Regions from separate parts of the Shinella sp. JR1-6 genome, predicted to be linked through region 3. Evidence: predicted binding sites of a transcription regulator. Region 3 holds the regulator's gene; each other region holds the start of a gene.

Region 1 (4,415 bases), on a different contig from region 3:
GCCTCATCTTCATGGACGAACCGACCGGCGGTCTCGACGTCTCGGTGCAGGCGCGGTTGCTCGATCTCCTGCGCGGCCTCGTGCAGGACCTCGGCCTCTCGGCGATCATCGTCACGCACGACCTCGCCGTCGCGCGCCTCCTCTCGCACCGCATGATGGTGATGAAGGATGGCGTCGTCATCGAACAGGGGCTGACCGACCGCGTGCTCGACGATCCGCGCGAAGCCTATACGCAGCTCCTCGTCTCCTCGATCCTTCAGGTGTAACCATGGCCACACCCCTCGTTGTTTCCGAAGTCGCGAAGAGCTTTACCATGCATCTTCGCGACGGCATTCGTCTGCCCGTGATGTCAAATGTCGCCTTCTCGGTGAAGGCGGGTGAATGCGTCGTATTGGGCGGCCCGTCCGGCATCGGCAAGAGTTCGCTCCTGAAGATGGTCTACGGCAACTATGCCGTCGACAGCGGCCAGATCCTGATCGAGCACGGCGGCCGCCTGCTCGACCTGGCGATCGCCGATCCGCGCACCATTCTTTCGGTGCGCCGCGCCACGCTCGGCTATGTCAGCCAGTTTCTGCGCACCGTGCCGCGCGTTGCGGCCGTCGATGTCGTCGCCGAGCCGCTCACCGCCCGCGGCGTCAATGCCGCCGAGGCGAAGGCGACGGCCGAAGCCATGCTGGCGCGGCTCAACCTGCCGCGCGAACTCTGGCAACTGCCGCCCGCCACCTTTTCCGGTGGCGAACAGCAGCGCGTCAACATCGCGCGCGGCTTCATTACCGATCACCGCATCCTGCTGCTCGACGAGCCGACCGCATCGCTCGATGCGAAGAACCGCGCCGTGGTCGTCGAGATGATCGCTGAGAAGAAGGCGGCCGGTGTCGCGCTCCTCGGTATCTTCCACGACGAAGACGTGCGCGAAAAGGTCGCCGACCGCATCGTCGACGTCTCCGCCTTCTCGCCACGAAAGGCCGCCGCATGACCCGCCTGTCCGAAACGCCGCTGATCCATCCGACTGCAGTCGTGTCCGACACGGTGCTCGGCCGCTACACGGAGATCGACGAGAACTGCCGCGTCAGCGAAGTCGAGATCGGCGATTATTCCTACATCATGAACGGCGGCTCCGTCTGGTGTGCGACGATCGGCAAGTTCGCCAACATCGCCGCCTCAGTGCGCATCAATGCGACGAACCACCCGATGTGGCGGGCGACGCTGCATCATTTCACCTACCGCGCCAACGATTACTGGCCGGATGCCGACCACGAAGCCGACTTCTTCGAATGGCGGCGCGGGCACCGCGTCGTCATCGGCCATGACGTCTGGATCGGTCACGGATCGACCATCCTGCCGGGTGTCACAGTCGGCAACGGTGCTGTCATAGGCTCGGGCGCGGTCGTCACAAAAGACGTCGAACCCTATACGGTCGTCGGCGGCGTCGCGGCGAAGGTCATCCGCGAACGTTTCCCCCGAAGCATTGCCGAACACATGGAAAAACTTGCCTGGTGGGACTGGGATCATGCCCGGCTGCGCACCGCTCTCGACGACTTTCGCAAACTTGACGCAGAAGCCTTTCTTGCCCGTCACGGCGGGTGAGAAAGCGCTTTCCGATGCCGGAAATTCAGGCCTGTGGACTGTTATTTTTCCGACATGAAACTGACATTGCCCCTTCATCAACAGCGTTTAGAGCCAGTCCCGAAAGCGACAGGGCCCGGCCTTTGGCCCAGCCTTGATCCGACACAGGACAAAAAGGGATCCACCATGTTTCGACTGAAGAATGTCACCCGCCGCTTTGGCGTGCGCGTAGCGGTCGACGATGTGACCTTCGACATTCCGCAGGGCCAGATGGTCGGCGTCATCGGCCGCTCCGGCGCCGGCAAGTCGACCATGCTGCGCATGATCAACCGCCTTGCCGATCCGAGCGAGGGCACGATCCATTTCAACGATGTGGAAGTCTCCGCGCTGCGCGGCGCGAGCTTGCGCAACTGGCAGCGCGACTGCGCGATGATTTTTCAGCAGTTCAATCTCGTGCCGCGTCTTGACGTGCTCACCAACGTGCTGCTCGGTCGCCTCAACCACCGCCCGACGGTCATGAGCGCCCTCAATCTCTTCACCCGTGAGGAGCGCATCATGGCGATCGCAGCGCTCGAGCGCCTCGGCATCGAACAGACGGCGCTTCAGCCGACCGGCACACTCTCGGGCGGCCAGCAGCAGCGTGTGGCGATCGCAAGGGCGCTGATGCAGAACCCCAAGATGCTGCTCGCGGACGAACCGATCGCCTCGCTCGATCCGCTGAACGCAAAAATCGTCATGGATGCACTGCGCGACATCAACGAGCGCGAAGGCATCACCGTCATCACCAACCTGCACACGCTGGATACGGCGCGCGCCTATTGCGAACGCATCATCGGCATGTCCGGCGGTCGCGTCGTCTTCGATGGCCCGGCCCGTGAGCTTGATGCAGATGCGGTGCGCACGATCTACGGCACCGGCGCCGACGGCGCGGAAATCGACGAAAGCATGACCTCGACGGCGATCCGCAATCCGGCCCGCCAGGACAATGCAAAGGAATCCGCCAGCCCGACACCGCTGGCACTGGCCGGCCTTTAAGCCGACTGGGATCGAAGGGCCCGCGTGAAGGGCCATCATTTTTAAAGAGCCCCGGCGAAGCCGGTCAAACAGGAGAAAGACCATGCTGAAGAAAGCTCTTCTCGGCGCCGTCGCGCTCATCGCGCTCGCCGGCCACGTACAGGCTGAAGACCTCAAGGAATTCCGCGTCGGCATCATCGGCGGCGAGAACGAAGCCGACCGCCTGCGCAACTACCAGTGCCTCGGCGACCAGCTGAAGGCCGAACTCGGCTTCGAAAAGGTCTCGTTCTTCCCGGCTGCCGACTATGACGGTGTCATCCAGGGCCTGCTCGGCGGCACGCTCGACTATGCCGAACTCGGCGCTTCCGGCTTTGCCAAGATCTACCTTGCCAAGGCCGACGCCGTCGAGCCGATCCTGACGACCGTCCAGACCGACGGCTCGACCGGCTACCACTCGATCATGGTTGCCCGTAAGGACAGCGGCATCACAAAGCTCGAAGACCTGAAGGGCAAGAAGCTCGGTTTCGCCGATCCGGACTCGACCTCCGGCTACCTCGTGCCGCTCGTCACGCTGCCGGAAGCCATCGGCGGACCGGTCAAGGAGTTTTTTGGTGAGACCGGCTTCGGCGGTGGTCACGAAAACCTCGTCCTCGAAGTCGTGAAGGGCACCTTCGATGCCGGCACCACCTTCGGTTCGGGCGTTGGCGAGTGGAAGGACGGCTACACGTCCGGCAACCTGCACAAGATGGTCGAGAAGGGCATTCTCGACATGAACGACCTCGTCGAACTCTGGAAATCGCCGCTGATCCCGAACGGCCCGATCGTCGTTCGCTCTTCCATGGACGGCGACATGAAGGCGAAGTTCAAGCAGTTCATGCTCGACCTGCCGAAGAAGGACGCGGCCTGCTTCGCCGCCGTCATGGGCGGTGACTTCACCTCCTTCACGGAAGTCAATGTCGACTTCTACAAGCCGATCATCGACGCCCGCAAGGCGACGATCGGCGGTTGATAGCCTCGATGTTTCCGGCGCCGGCTGGACAACCGGCCGGCGCTTTTTTGCTGATGCCATTACCCCACTCTCGACGCCATCCTCGGGCTTGACCCGAGGATCCATGCGGCACCTGCGGCCGTGGATGCTCGGGTCAAGCCCGAGGATGACGGAGGGGAGGTTCGCGGCACGTCATCAGCAGCCGGAATTGTGCACAGGGAACCGCAAGGCGGACTGACCATGGCCATGAACACGCTTCACGACGGCTTCAGCGAAAAGGGTGCGCTCATCGAGCGGCACTGGCAGGAGCTGAACGCCCGCCGCCGGCTCTATACCTGGCTCGGCCTTGCCATCCTCGTCACGGCGCTCACCGGCTCGCTCTGGTTCGCCAACGAGACGAATGCCGGAAAATTCTTCGATAGGCTGCCGTATTTCTTTGACTTCGTCGGCGATATGGTGCCGCGCGATGGCCTCGAGGTCTTTCGCGCGCTGTTCGACCTGCCGTCGCCCTACGATGACGGCAGTTTCAAGTACAACTATCCCGAAGGGCGGCTCTACATCACCGAGAGCCTCTATGTGTCGGAATATTTCCACAAGATGCTGGAGACGCTGAACATCGCGATCTTCTCCACCGTGATCGGCATGACCTTCGGCTTCCTGCTCTGCTTTCTGGCGGCAAAGAACCTTGTCGCCAACCGCCTGCTGCGCGGCTTCGTGCGCCGCTTCATGGAAATCCTGCGCGCCTTTCCGGAGGTCGTTCTCGCCGGCTTCTTCCTCGCCATCCTCTCGCTCGGCCCGCTGCCTGCCGTCATTGCCGTGTCGATCCACACGGTCGGGGCGCTTGGAA
Region 2 (4,415 bases), on a different contig from region 3:
CGAACTTCGAGCCGACCACCAGCAGCAGAACGCCGAGCAGCAGCCAGACGACCGAATAGGTGTAGGTCTCCGGCTGGAGGAACCCCTTCCAGTCGGCAATGCCCTCGCCATGCCAGTAGCGGCGCACGCTGAGCGTGACCCAGGCAAAGGCGAGCGCCACGCCGGTCAGCGCCAGCATGATCACATAGGGCATCGGCCGCCGGCCGCGCGCATAGAGGGCAAGCCCGCCATAGGCGATGCCAGGCAGGAGATAGCCGACGAAAAGCAGATCCAGGAACGGCCATTTACCGAGCAGTTCGCCGGTGAAATAGGGGTTGAGGCCAACGAAATGGGCGCTGAGGATGGACAGGACCGAGAGCCCGCCGACCACCATGGAACCGTAGCGGAAGACCGGGCTCGGCGATTTCAGGTCGAGCGACATCAGGATACCCGCGGCGCCGATGACCAGCAGCGTGTAGATCGACTGCTCGCCGAGCGTCGGCACGGAGCTGTCCAGCACCCCGCCATTCATGCCGTGGCGCACGAGGATCGCCGCCGTCAGCAGCACGAACAGGCTGGCCAGCGCCTGCAGCAGGTTGCGGATTTTCTCGCCCGGCCAGCGGCGCAGTTCGAAGGCCGAGAGCGCGAGAAGAGCAGCCGGAATGCCGTAGCCGGCAAGCAGCTGGTTGAAGACCGGCGTCTTCGAAAGGTTGGCCGCGCCGACGATGGTCGGCTCCCAGCCGATGCGGCCGGCAACCACGGCCGCCGCCCCTGCCATCAGCCAGGGCAGGACCGGCCAGCGGCGAAGGCGCGTCGCGAAGACGGCGGCAGCGCCGAGGATCGCGATGCCGAGCGTGGTGGCAAGGCCGTCCGTCATGGCGTGCAGCGCCAGCACGAGGAAAGCAAAGCCGCCGGCAACGAGCGTCCATTGTGGAATGAACAGGCCCTCCTCCGCCCGTCCGCGCGAAAAGACCTCTGCCGCGGCGAAGAAGGCGAGACCGAGCGCCACGGCGAGAAGACCGTGCTTAAGGTCAAAGGAGAGATTGCCGAAATGGAGGAAGCTCAGGGCAACGATGGCAAAGGGCACGGCCGGGGCGATGAGGCTCCAGAGCGCGGCAAACGCGGAGGACCCCGTCATGCGCAGGCGCACCGCCGCAAGACCGACCGCCGCATAGGCGACAGCAAGGAGCAGCAGCAGGTTAACAGGCACGACGGCGATCATCGGCACCGGCAACGATGCCGGCGGCGGCAGCACCGAGGCATTGTCCAGTATCGGCGGGGCCAGGGAGGAGAAATCGTCGGACAGCAGGCCGCCGGGCCGGATCACCATCGCCCCGACGCCGACCACGGCCGTGACAGCGGAGAAGAGCGCGGGATAGACCGCCCAGCCGCGCAGCGCGCCGAGCAGGGCAAGCGCCATCACGATCGCGGCAAACCCATAGTCCGCCCGGGCCAGCGCCGGGACGGCATTGGCGAGAATCAGCGCCGGGAAAGTCAGTGCCAGTGCGCCGGCCAGCGATACGGCGACCGCTGGCGGGGCAAGCAGGCGGTCCAGCGGATCGGCGGCGGCGGCGGCCGTTGCGGGCGGCAGGTCGTCCGTCGTAATGTTGCCCGGCCAGATCAGCCCCAGGCCGAGCGCCATCACGAGCATGGCGAGAAGCATCGGCACGACCTCGACCGTGCTCGCCTCCGAAAGATAGAGCACCGCCCAGAGCGCCATGCCGGCACTGGCCAGCGCCGGAACGATCAGCCAGCGGCGGATGCGCGCGGCGGCGAAGGTGGCAAGCCAGGCGACGGAGAGGAAGCCGAAAAGGCCCCAGGCACTCGGCTCCTCGGTCGCGACCAGCGCAGGCGTCACGAGAGAGGCGAGCAGGCCGAGGCCGGCCAGCGCCTGCCCATGCAGGAGCGACAGGCCGATCGTCGCGAAGGCGACGCCGGCGAGCAGCACGAAGGCCGTCAGCGGGCCGAAATAGCCGTAGAACTCATAGGAGACATAGGTGACGGCAAACAGCGTTATGGCACCGGCAGCGGTCAGCACGCCGGGGATCATCGCGTTCTGGAAGGCATTCGCGATGACCGGCAGCGTGCGGCGGCGCACGAACTCGCCGACCGCCATGAGCACGAGGCCGAAGACGGCAGCCAGCGACAGCCGCACCGCCGGGCTGAGCAGCCCCGCCTCGATGGAATACTTGACCATGAAGATGCCGCCGAGCGCGAGCGCGATGCCGCCCACCCAGACGGCCCAGCGCGCGCCGATGCGGCTTTCGAAGCTTTCCTTCGGCTTTGCCGCGGCCGCGGGAGTGGCAGAGGCCGCCACAACGGCTTCGTCCAGCCTCTCGCTCGCAGCAACCGTTTCGGCGGGACCGGCGGGCGTGCCGCCAAAGATCGCCCGGCCCTTCTCGGCCTCGTCCGCCCCCGCCGCCTGCGACGCCGCCCAGGGGCTTGCGAAATCGGCCGGCACCGGCTCCTCGGCCGCCTCTTCGGAGATGACCTCGGTCGCTTCCACAGCCACCGTCTCCACTGGCGCCGTCAAATCTCCGGCCTTCAGCGCCTCGACTTCGCGCTTCAGCCGCATCACCTCCTCGCCGAGTTTCTGCGCGCTGTTTCGCGATGCATTGAGGGTATAGAGCGCCAGGCCGATCGCGACCAGGGAGAGGATTTCGAGCATTGCGACTCCAACGCGGGCATTGTCCGGGCGCGGAGACTACCCGGTTTTTTCCAAAGACTAAACGGGGTTACGTTTGAAGCCGGTATTCTCTTCGAGCTGTCGCATGGTTTTCATGCAAGGCGGGCACAATGACCTATTTCCAGGAGCAACCGGAGCCCGCCATGACCCAGACCCTTCGCAATGCCACCGCCACGCAGGCGGGCCGGCAGCCCCGGGACGGCTATGCGCATGCCATCGTTCGCGGCCTCGGCAATCTTCTCGGTCGATGCACCGCCGCCCGCACGGACGGACAGCCTTTGACGCCGGCCGCCGGCGGGGCCCCGGTAAAACGCCTGGCCCCCGCCGCGCTCCGCATGGCTTCAAGCCAGCGCATCGCCACCGCCGGCTGCCTTACCCCCTGGGGCACGCGGCTGATGGCAGAGGCGGATTTTCATGGCGACGCCCGTTGCTTCGATGAGGGATCCGGCGCCCCTGCGGGCTGGGTCGTCGAGGTCGATCCGCGGAATCCGGACGCCGCCCCGAAAAAACGGGCCGCCCTCGGCCGCTTGCGGCATGGCGCCCTCGCCTGCCTCGTCAACCGGGATGGCCGCGTGGTCGTCTATTGCGGCGATGCCGGCGAATCCGGGCATCTCTACAAGTTCGTCACAAACCGCACCTGGCAGTCCGGCAGCCGCGCCGACGGCCCGGACCTCCTCGACGACGGCGCGCTCCATGTCGCGCATTTTTCCGCCGACGCGGAAGAGGACTGGATGCCGGTCACCTTCGACGCGGCGCCGCTGGTGATGGAAAACGGCACGCTGACATGGATGCCGGTCGCTGCCGGAAAGAGCCCGCTGACCACCGCTTATGGCTATGCCACACCGATCAACGTGCAGAACGAAACGCGCCGCGCCGCCGCCCTCCTGCGCGCCACCCGCCTCGACGGAATTGCGGATGTGACCGGGGATCCTGCGGCCGGCACGGCCCGCCTCCGGCTGGCCGGCGAAAAAACGGGCGCCCGCGACCGGTTCAGCCATATCGTCGAGATCATCGAAGCCGGCGGCGATTTCGCAGCGCTGCACGCGCACTGGGAAGTGCTTTCGACCTGTAACGGCCATTGAGCCATCGGCAGCAGGGCCGATGGCTGCGGCCTGTCTGGAGCAACTTCGCAGCCCCCGGTTCAGTGGAATTGCCCCACATGCCTTCTGGCCGCCGCATCCGGCGCCGCTTCGGCTGGAGACACTAACGCATCAGGTTTTCGATCGGGAAGATGGCGCAGGTTTCAGTGCCATGGGCGAGCAGCTTGCCGTTTCCGTCGCGCAGCCATGCTTCGGATGTCGCAATGGTACGGCCGCGATGCACGATCCTGCCTTCGCAGAACACCTCACCCATGCCGGGCAGGACGGGGCGCACGAGATTCAGCTTGAACTCGATCGTCGTATAGGCTTCGCCCGGCTTGATGACGGAGAAGACGGCGCATCCGAGCGCCGAATCCATCACCGTTGCCGTCCAGCCGCCGTGCACCGTGCCGAGCGGATTGAGATGGTCGACAGACGGCAGGCCGGCAAAGACGACGCGGCCGTCCTCCACCTCCGTCATGCTGAAGGCGAGCGTCTTCGCCATCGGCGGGGCCGGCAGGTCGCCGGCCAGCATCGCCTGCAGTACCTTCAGCCCGCCGTCGCGCTTCACCACGTCGAGCGGCAGCGTACCGACGCCAGAAACCGTCAGCCCGGGGTAGATTTCGACCGTCATGCATGCGCCTCTCGGGGTTGATCGTGCCTCGGCGTGC
Region 3 (4,415 bases):
CTTTCCGAAACGGCGGAAAGATCGAGAAAATGCTTGGCCATGATATGTCCTGTCTGTCCCGGGATCCTTTTGTGGCTGCAGCGCCCCTGGCGCGCCATCACGACGCACGGCGCTGCAGGCCTATGCGGCCTTGGCAGCCGTGAGTTTTTCCGCAGCGCGCTCGATGCGGGCAAGCCCCTCGCGCGCTTCCTCCGCGGTCACGGTCAACGGCGGCAGCAGCCGCAGCACATTGTCGCCGGCCGGCACGGCAAGCAGGTTTTCCGCCCGCACGCCCTTCAGGAGATCGGCGACCGGGATTTTTGCCTTGATGCCGAGCATCAGTCCCTCGCCGCGGACATCCTCGATGACATCGGGGAAGCGATCCTTCAGCGCGGCCAGCCCCTGGCGGAAGACGAGCGCGACATCACGCACATGCTCGAGGAAGCCGTCTTCCAGCACCACGTCCAACACGGCGTTGCCGACGGCCATGGCAAGCGGGTTGCCGCCATAGGTAGAGCCGTGCGTACCGGCAACCATGCCGGCCGCCGCCTCGTTCGTGGCAAGGCAGGCACCGAGCGGGAAACCGCCGCCGATACCCTTGGCAATCGCCATGATGTCAGGCGCGACCCCTGCCCATTCGTGAGCGAAGAGCCGCCCCGTGCGACCGACGCCGGTCTGCACCTCATCGAGGATGAGCAGCAGGCCGTATTCGTCACAGAGCTGGCGCAGCTCCTGCATGAACTCCTTCGACACCGGGCGCAGCCCGCCCTCGCCCTGCACCGGCTCGATCAGGATACCGGCCGTTTCCTCGGTGATCGCGTCCTTGACGGCCGTGATGTCGCCGAAGGGGACCTTGAGAAAGCCCGGCGCCTTGGGGCCGAAGCCCTCGATGTATTTTTCCTGACCGCCGGCGGCGATCGTCGCGATCGTGCGCCCGTGGAAGGCACCCTCGAAGGTGATGATGTGGTACTTGCCGGGATGGCCCTTGGCAAAATGGTAGCGCCGGGCGGTCTTGATCGCACATTCCAGCGCCTCTGCACCTGAATTGGTGAAGAACACCTTGTCGGCGAACGTGGCCTGCGTCAGCCGGCTGCCGAGGCTTTCCTGGCCCGGAACCTCATAGAGGTTCGACAGGTGCCAGACCTTGTCGGCCTGCTCCTTCAGCGCGGCGACGAGATGAGGATGCGCATGGCCGAGCGAGTTGACGGCAACACCGGCGGCAAAATCGAGATATCGCTCGCCATCTTCGGTGGTCAGCCACACGCCCTCCCCGCGCGTGAACCGGAGCGGCGCACGCATGTAGGTTTCATAGAGCGGCGCGACATCGGCCATGCGTGGATCCTCCGAAAAGAGATGCGGAAAAACAGAAATGCAGCTTGACTTTTCCAAGCCTCAGAAAAACCAAAAGCCGCCTTTCGGCGGCATGCCGCACTATCAGCATTTCATATTGGGATGTCAACAAAATCGCACCCGAAATGGCGCTGAACATCCCGCAAGGTGAGGATTCGCGACGCGCATGGAAGGTGTCTCTATCGAGTCACACCCGACCAGCAAGTTGGGGAAAACTCCGAAATCGATTCGCCCGGATTCCGGCGACTCTTGTCACAGAGTCCACCGGTCTCTAGGTTAAAGACCAATTACTAGACTGCATGCGGCGGAACTAGTCAGCAAGAGAGTTAGGGCGTTCAGGTTCCGGACCCGTCCGGAGCACGACGAGGGATTCCCGCATCCTGAACGCCGAGCGGAGACAAAAACATGAACTGGACAGACGAGCGCGTCGAGAAACTCAAGAAGCTCTGGAGCGAGGGCCTGAGCGCGAGCCAGATCGCGGCGCAGCTCGGCGGCGTCAGCCGCAATGCCGTCATCGGCAAGGTGCACCGGCTGAATCTGCCCGGCCGCGCCAAGGCCGGCGGCACCCAGACCGCGACACGCGCCAAGCGTCCGGCTCCGGCGACGCCGCGTCCGTCGAACTTCGCTGCCCGTCCCGTCGCCGCCCGTCCGGTCGCCCGTCCGGCCGGCAACGCCATTGTCAAGGAAGAGATCGACGCCGATTTCGAAATGCAGGCCGAGACCCTTCCGGTTCCGGCCAACCGCAACAACGTGGTCGTGCCGATGTCGCGTCGTCTCGAGCTGACCCAGCTCACCGAGCGCACCTGCAAGTGGCCGATCGGAGACCCGCTCAACGACGACTTCCACTTCTGCGGCAACGAGTCCCCCGACAATTCGCCCTACTGCACCTACCACCAGCGCCTCGCCTACCAGCCCTCGGCCGAGCGCCGCCGGATGCGATAACATCTACCACGGCAGAAAATGCGATGCGGACCCGAAAGGGTCCGTTTTCGTTTGAGATGGTGGTGCCTCTACTATTCCCCCAAAACGCAAACAGGCCCCTGAGGGCCCATTTCCGTCCTTGGGAGGAATTCCGCTCGCTCAGGTTTCCAGCGAATAGCCGGCGCCGCGGACCGTGCGGATGACGTCCTGCATGTTGGCGAAGTTGAGCGCCTTCCGCAGACGCCCGACATGCACGTCGACGGTGCGCTCGTCGACATAAATGTCATGGCCCCAGACCCCGTCGAGAAGCTGCGAGCGTGAGAAGACGCGGCCGGGCGAGGTCATCAGGAACTCCAGAAGGCGGAACTCCGTCGGGCCAAGGCGGACCTCGCGGGTGCGACGATGGACGCGGTGCGTCTCGCGGTCGAGCTCGATGTCGCCGCAGCGCAGCACCGTCGAGACAACCTCGGGCTTGGCACGGCGCAGCATCGCCCGCACGCGGGCAACCAGTTCCGGCGTCGAGAAGGGCTTGACGACATAGTCGTCCGCACCGGTGGCAAGCCCGCGCACGCGCTCGCTCTCCTCGCCGCGCGCCGTCAGCATGATGATCGGCAGGCGTTCGGTTTCCGGGCGCTGGCGCAGGCGTCGGCACAGCTCGATGCCGGAAACGCCCGGGAGCATCCAGTCGAGGATGAGGAGATCCGGCATGCGCTCCTGCAAGCGCATCTCGGCCTCGTCACCGTTCAGGATCGTATCGACCTCGAAACCTTCCGCTTCCAGATTGTAACGGAGGAGAACACTCAGGGCCTCCTCGTCTTCCACGACGGCAATTCTGGGCACCATGGAGTTGAACCTTGCTCTTTACTCGGACGCGTCGGCGACATCGGCCGCGACGACGGAGGTCGAGGTATCGTCCTTCGGACGCTCACCTTCCGGCTGCGAGCCTGTTGCCATGTAGTAGATGGTTTCGGCGATGTTGGTCGCGTGGTCGCCGATGCGCTCGATGTTCTTGGCGCAGAACAGGAGATGCGTGCAGGGTGTGATGTTGCGCGGGTCTTCCATCATGTAGGTCAGGAGTTCGCGGAACAGCGAGGTATAGATCGCATCGATCTCGTCGTCGCGCTCGCGGATCGCCTTGGCCTTCTCGATCGAGCGGGTGGCATAGACGTCGAGCACTTCCTTGAGCTGCATCAGCGCGAGCTCGGCGAGATGCTCCAGGCCGCGGGCGAGCTTGCGGGGCATGCCCGAGCTCTGGACGGCGATGACGCGCTTGGCGGTGTTCTTTCCGAGATCGCCGACGCGCTCCAGTTCGGCCGCGATACGGATCGCGCCCATGATTTCGCGCAGGTCCGCCGCCATCGGCTGGCGCTTGGCGATGGTGACGATCGCCTTGTCGTTGATCTGGCGCTCTGCCGTATCGAGGATGACGTCCTCGGAGATCACCTTCTGGGCCAGCGCCGCGTCGGTCGTGACGAGGGCGCGGACGGAATCGGCGACCATCTGCTCGGCGGTGCCGCCCATTTCGGAGATGCGGCGGGAGAGGTATTTCAGTTCTTCGTCGTAGATGGAGACGATGTGGCTCGATGACATGGCTCAGTCCTTAATGCGCTCGGGTTCCAGGGATGCTCGGCGACGAAGGCGTCAGCCGAAGCGGCCCATGATGTAGTCCTGCGTGCGCTGGTCATCCGGGTTGGTGAACATCTTGTCGGTGTCGTTCTCCTCGACGAGGTTGCCGAGGTGGAACATGGCGGTGCGCTGCGAGACGCGGGCCGCCTGCTGCATCGAGTGCGTCACGATGACGATGGTGAAGTTCGCGCGCAGTTCATGGATCAGTTCCTCGACCTTGGCGGTCGCGATCGGGTCGAGCGCCGAGCAGGGCTCGTCCATGAGGATGACTTCCGGGCTGACGGCGACGGCGCGGGCGATGCACAGGCGCTGCTGCTGGCCGCCGGAAAGGCCCGTGCCGCCTTCATGCAGACGATCCTTCACCTCGTTCCACAGGCCGGCCTTCTGAAGGCTCTGCTCGACGATGGCGTCCATGTCGGCCTTCCCCTTGGCGAGACCGTGGATACGCGGGCCATAAGCGACATTCTCGTAGATCGACTTCGGGAACGGGTTCGGCTTCTGGAAGACCATGCCGACGCGGGCACGCAGCTCCACGACGT
Region 4 (4,415 bases), on a different contig from region 3:
CGAAGCAACGGGGATCGATTTGCCATCGCCATCCACAACACCAGCAAACGAGGCGAGCCTGCGCGCCGCCATCAAGATCGACATCGTTGTGATCGGCGCTGGCCAGGCCGGATTGTCCTCGGCCTACCACTTGCTGCAGCTCGGCCTCAAACCGGGCCGCAACTTCATCGTGCTCGACAGGAACGAGAAGCCGGGCGGCGCCTGGCAACACCGCTGGCCCTCGCTAACGCTGAGCACCGTCAACCGCGTGCACGACCTGCCGGGCATGGGCTTTACCGAAGTGGTGCCGGCGGGGGAGACCGAGGCCAAGGCGTCCGTCGCAGTGCCCAACTATTTCGCCGCCTACGAAGAACGCTTCCGGTTGCCCATCTACCGCCCGGTCACGGTCAAGGTGGTCTGCGACCGTTTCGAAAGGCTGCGGGTGGAGACGGATCACGAGGCCTTCTCCGCGCGTGGCCTCATCAACGCCACCGGAACCTGGGAGAACCCGCAAATCCCCGACTATCCCGGTGCCGCGCTGTTCCAGGGCAGACAGCTTCATTCGCGTGACTACCACACAGCCGAGGAATTCGCGGGCCAGCATGTCATCATCGTCGGCAGCGGCATTTCCGCACTCCAGCATCTCGACGAAATCTCCAAGGTCACGACGACAAGCTGGGTCACGCGCCGTGAACCGCAGTTTCGCGAGACGCCGTTCACGCCGGAAGACGGCCGCGCAGCCGTCGCCATCGTCGAGGACAAGGTGCGCAACGGCCTGGTCCCGGGCTCCGTCGTCTCCGTCACCGGCATTCCCTGGACACCCGCGCTGCGGGCCGCCGCCGCGCGGGGCGCTCTGGAACGCCTGCCCATGTTCAGCGAGATCACCGCGCAGGGGGTGCGCTGGCCGGATGGCACGGAGCAGAAGGCCGATGTCATCCTCTGGGCAACCGGCTTTCGCAGTGCACTCGACCATCTCGCGCCCCTGCAGCTGCGCGGGGAGAACGGCGGGATCGTCATGACCGGGCGCCTCGCCACGCAGGTGGAGAAGGACCCGCGCATCCATCTCGTCGGCTATGGCCCCTCCGCCTCGACCATCGGCGCCAACCGCGCAGGCGCGGCGGCGGCCCGGGAGCTTGCGACTTATCTCGACCTGTTGTGAACCCGGCGGAACTCCCGTCTTCCTGGTCCATCCTAAACCCGCCGATGCGGGCACTCGAAGACGGCCACTTCACCGGACGATACTTCGCCCACACCAGATTCGCCCTCGGCGAGAGGAAGGGAGACGCGGCATTGCGCTTGAGGATAGGGTAGGGCACCGTCATTCGAGCGAGATGGAGCGCCATGCCTCTTCAAAACCGCGTCACGCCCTTTGGCGAAATCGTCGCGCTGCCGCAGCGGGGCCTCTTTACCGGCAATCGGGGCATCCTTCACGATCCGGCGACGAAGACACTGCTTTCGAAGCGCTGGACGTCGAAGGCCTGGCTCATCTGCCTCTGTGATTTTCAGGATCGCCGGCGGCCGGTCATGGGGGGACGGAGCTGGACCGAACTGTTCTTCCTCGACGAGGCGGTCGCACTTGCCGCCGGCCATCGGCCCTGCTTTTTCTGCCGGCGGGGATCCGCATTGCACTTCCAGGCATGCTGGGCAACCGCGAAAGGCGAGACGCTGCCCTCCGCGGGCACGATGGACGCGGTCCTGCACGGTGAGCGCCTGGACCGCCGGCGCAAGCGCCTGCATCCGATCACCGGGCCGCTGGCAAAGCTTCCCGATGGGGTCGTCCTTGCGGCAGCCGGGCACGCCTACACGCTTCGTGGCGGTCTTGCCCATCGCTGGACGGTCGAAGGCTACGCGCCGCCGCAACACCTCGGCAAGGCGGACGCCCTCCTGACCCCGCCATCGACGGTCCTGGCGCTTGGTGCCGGCTATCGGCCCGTCTTCCATCCGTCGATTGGCTGAAAGCCCGATGCAGGCACTTTGGTCACAGCATGGTCACCGCGGTGTAATACGCCTGTCATGCTCGCTTTCTATGCGCTGGGAGGCAACGCACCGCTCAAGAGAGGTTCTCCCATGCGCAAACTCATCCTCGCCCTGGCATCGGCAACGTTCCTGGCCGGCGCCGCAAACGCTGCAACCGTCTATCCCATCGACCGGGCGACGATCCTCATCGGCTCGCCGTTCGATTTCAAGGTCGAATTCGATGCCGTGGTGAAGCCGGAGGACGTCAAGGTCACGGTCAACGGCAAGGATTATGCGGAGATTTTTGGTAAGGCCGCCGAATTCGTCGCGGAAGAGAAGGGCGCCGAGGACAAGGTGCTGGGGTCGGCGCTCATCCTGCGCGATCTCGCAATCGGCACGGCCGGCGCGTACAAGGTCGAGGTTTCCGCCGGCGGCGAAACGCAGTCGGTCAACTGGGATGTCTATGAGACTGTCGCCCAGCCGAAGGCGAAGAACATCATCTTCCTGATCGCCGACGGCCTCTCCGTCGCGCACCGGACCGGTGCACGCATCATGTCCAAGGGCATGACCGAGGGCAAGGCGAACGGCCGCCTGGCAATGGACGACATCCCGCCCGTCGCCTTCATCGGCACGTCTTCCACCCATTCGATCGCCACCGACAGCGCCAACACCATGTCGGCCTACATGACCGGCCACAAGTCGCGCGTCAACGCGCTCGGCGTCTACGCCGACCGCACGCCGACCAGCCTCGACGATCCGAAGGTCGAGACCATTGCCGAGGCCCTGCGTCGGAACACCAAGAAATCCATCGGCATCGTCACCACTTCGGAGGTCGAGGACGCGACACCCGCTGCACTCGTCGCCCATACCCGCAAGCGGGCCGACAAGGCCGATATCGTCGGCATGATGCTCGACGTCAAGCCGGACGTGCTGCTCGGCGGCGGCTCGGCCTATTTCCTCTCGAAGGACGTGCCGGGCTCCAAGCGCAAGGACGACAAGGACTACATCGCTGAGTTCCGTAATGCCGATTATGCAATCGCAACTGACAAGGCCGAGCTTGCCGCGGCCGCCGGTTCGAACCAGGAGCGCCTGCTTGGCCTGTTCCACACGGGCAATCTGGACGTGACGCTCGATCGCGAATTCCTCAAGAAGGGCACGGTCGACAAGTTCCCGAACCAGCCCGGCCTTGTCGACATGACCAAGACCGCACTCGACAAGCTCTCGAAGAATCCCGAGGGCTTCTTCCTGATGGTGGAAGCCGCCTCCGTCGACAAGATGAGCCATCCGCTCGACTGGGATCGCGCTCTCGTCGAAACGATCGAGTTCGACAAGGCCGTGGGTATCGCCCGCGAGTTCGCCGAGAAGAACCCGGACACGCTGATCATCGTGACCGGTGACCACACGCATGGCGTCGCCATCATCGGCACGGTCGACGAGGAGAAGCCCGGCGAAGAGATGCGCGAAAAGGTCGGCACCTATGACAGCGCCGGCTTCCCGAACTACGAGGACAAGGACGGCGACGGCTATCCTGATCGCATCGACGTCTCGCGCCGCCTGTTCCTGGCCGCCAACAACGGGCCGGATCACTACGAGACCTTCCGCCCGAAGCTCGACGGCCCCTTCGTCCCGGCCGTGCAGAACGAGGCGAAAGAATATGTCGCCAACGAAGCCTACAAGGACGTGCCCGGCGCGGTCTTCGTCCCGGGCAACATCCCGAAGGAAGACGACACGGGCGTGCATGCGGTCGATGACGTCGTGCTGCAGGCCGCCGGTCCGGGCTCCGAAGGGTTCCGCGGCTACATGGAACAGAGCGACGTCTATCGCGTGCTGGCCGACGCCTTTGCCCTCGGCGTGCCGAAGGATTGAGCGGCGTCTTGTGGACAGGCGGCCCGCGCCGCCTGTCCACAACCTCACAGATGAAAGAAGGAAGCCTGGTCATGACGAAGACAGACCCTGTGTCGTTCGAAAGGCGGGGCCTGCTCTTGACGCTCGCGGCCTTGCCCATGCTTGCCCTCCCCCGCATCGCCATGGCCAGCGAAACACTTGGCTTTGGCGAGCTCTACAAGCGTTTCGGCGTCCTCGGTCTCGAATTCTCGGACAAGGTCAAACGGCTCTCCGGGCAGCAGGTGGCCGTGAAGGGCTTCATGGCGCCGCCGCTGAAGGCCGAGGCGAACTTCTTCGTGCTTACCGAAATTCCAATGTCGCTCTGCCCCTTCTGCTCCTCCGATGCCGACTGGCCGGACAATATCCTCGTCGTCTATCTCGCCGAGCGGCAGACCTTCGTGCAGTACAATGCGCCGATCGAGGCACAGGGTGTGCTGGAATACGGGTCGTGGGTCGATCCCGAAACCGGCTTCGTCAGCCAGCTGCGCCTGCGCGGTGCCGCATTCGATACGGTCTGACGATGCTCGCGCTCGATATTGCCGACCTGGAGATGCGCTTTCCCGGCCTGGCTACGCCGGTACTCGCCATCGAAAAGC

The links. The regulator PhoB, encoded in region 3, activates phosphate uptake and scavenging genes when phosphate is short. The targets are predictions, from matches to a motif close to TGTCATNNANCTGTCAT.
Region 1: a site for PhoB is predicted at 1,638-1,654, ahead of phnC (phosphonate ABC transporter ATP-binding protein). Genes of this name have one in related genera too.
Region 2: a site for PhoB is predicted at 2,745-2,761, ahead of EXZ48_RS06390 (PhoX family phosphatase). Genes of this name have one in related genera too.
Region 4: a site for PhoB is predicted at 1,978-1,994, ahead of EXZ48_RS19865 (alkaline phosphatase). Genes of this name have one in related genera too.

Annotation. Positions count from the first base shown of each region.
Region 1 is NZ_SHMI01000002.1:504,626-509,040, forward strand. Features, by position in the region: gene phnK (phosphonate C-P lyase system protein PhnK) at 1-266, shown strand, start outside; gene phnL (phosphonate C-P lyase system protein PhnL) at 269-976, shown strand; gene EXZ48_RS05005 (DapH/DapD/GlmU-related protein) at 973-1,587, shown strand; gene phnC (phosphonate ABC transporter ATP-binding protein) at 1,753-2,601, shown strand; gene phnD (phosphonate ABC transporter substrate-binding protein) at 2,684-3,589, shown strand; gene phnE (phosphonate ABC transporter, permease protein PhnE) at 3,809-4,415, shown strand, end outside.
Region 2 is NZ_SHMI01000003.1:238,215-242,629, reverse strand. Features, by position in the region: gene EXZ48_RS06395 (DUF2339 domain-containing protein) at 1-2,647, opposite strand, end outside; gene EXZ48_RS06390 (PhoX family phosphatase) at 2,809-3,747, shown strand; gene EXZ48_RS06385 (PaaI family thioesterase) at 3,869-4,378, opposite strand; gene recO (DNA repair protein RecO) at 4,375-4,415, opposite strand, start outside.
Region 3 is NZ_SHMI01000006.1:295,391-299,805, forward strand. Features, by position in the region: gene argF (ornithine carbamoyltransferase) at 1-41, opposite strand, end outside; gene EXZ48_RS13710 (aspartate aminotransferase family protein) at 121-1,311, opposite strand; gene EXZ48_RS13715 (GcrA family cell cycle regulator) at 1,735-2,271, shown strand; gene phoB (phosphate regulon transcriptional regulator PhoB) at 2,410-3,093, opposite strand; gene phoU (phosphate signaling complex protein PhoU) at 3,112-3,840, opposite strand; gene pstB (phosphate ABC transporter ATP-binding protein PstB) at 3,892-4,415, opposite strand, start outside.
Region 4 is NZ_SHMI01000011.1:178,036-182,450, reverse strand. Features, by position in the region: gene EXZ48_RS19875 (NAD(P)-binding domain-containing protein) at 20-1,138, shown strand; gene EXZ48_RS19870 (hypothetical protein) at 1,321-1,935, shown strand; gene EXZ48_RS19865 (alkaline phosphatase) at 2,047-3,801, shown strand; gene EXZ48_RS19860 (hypothetical protein) at 3,873-4,337, shown strand; gene EXZ48_RS19855 (ABC transporter ATP-binding protein) at 4,340-4,415, shown strand, end outside.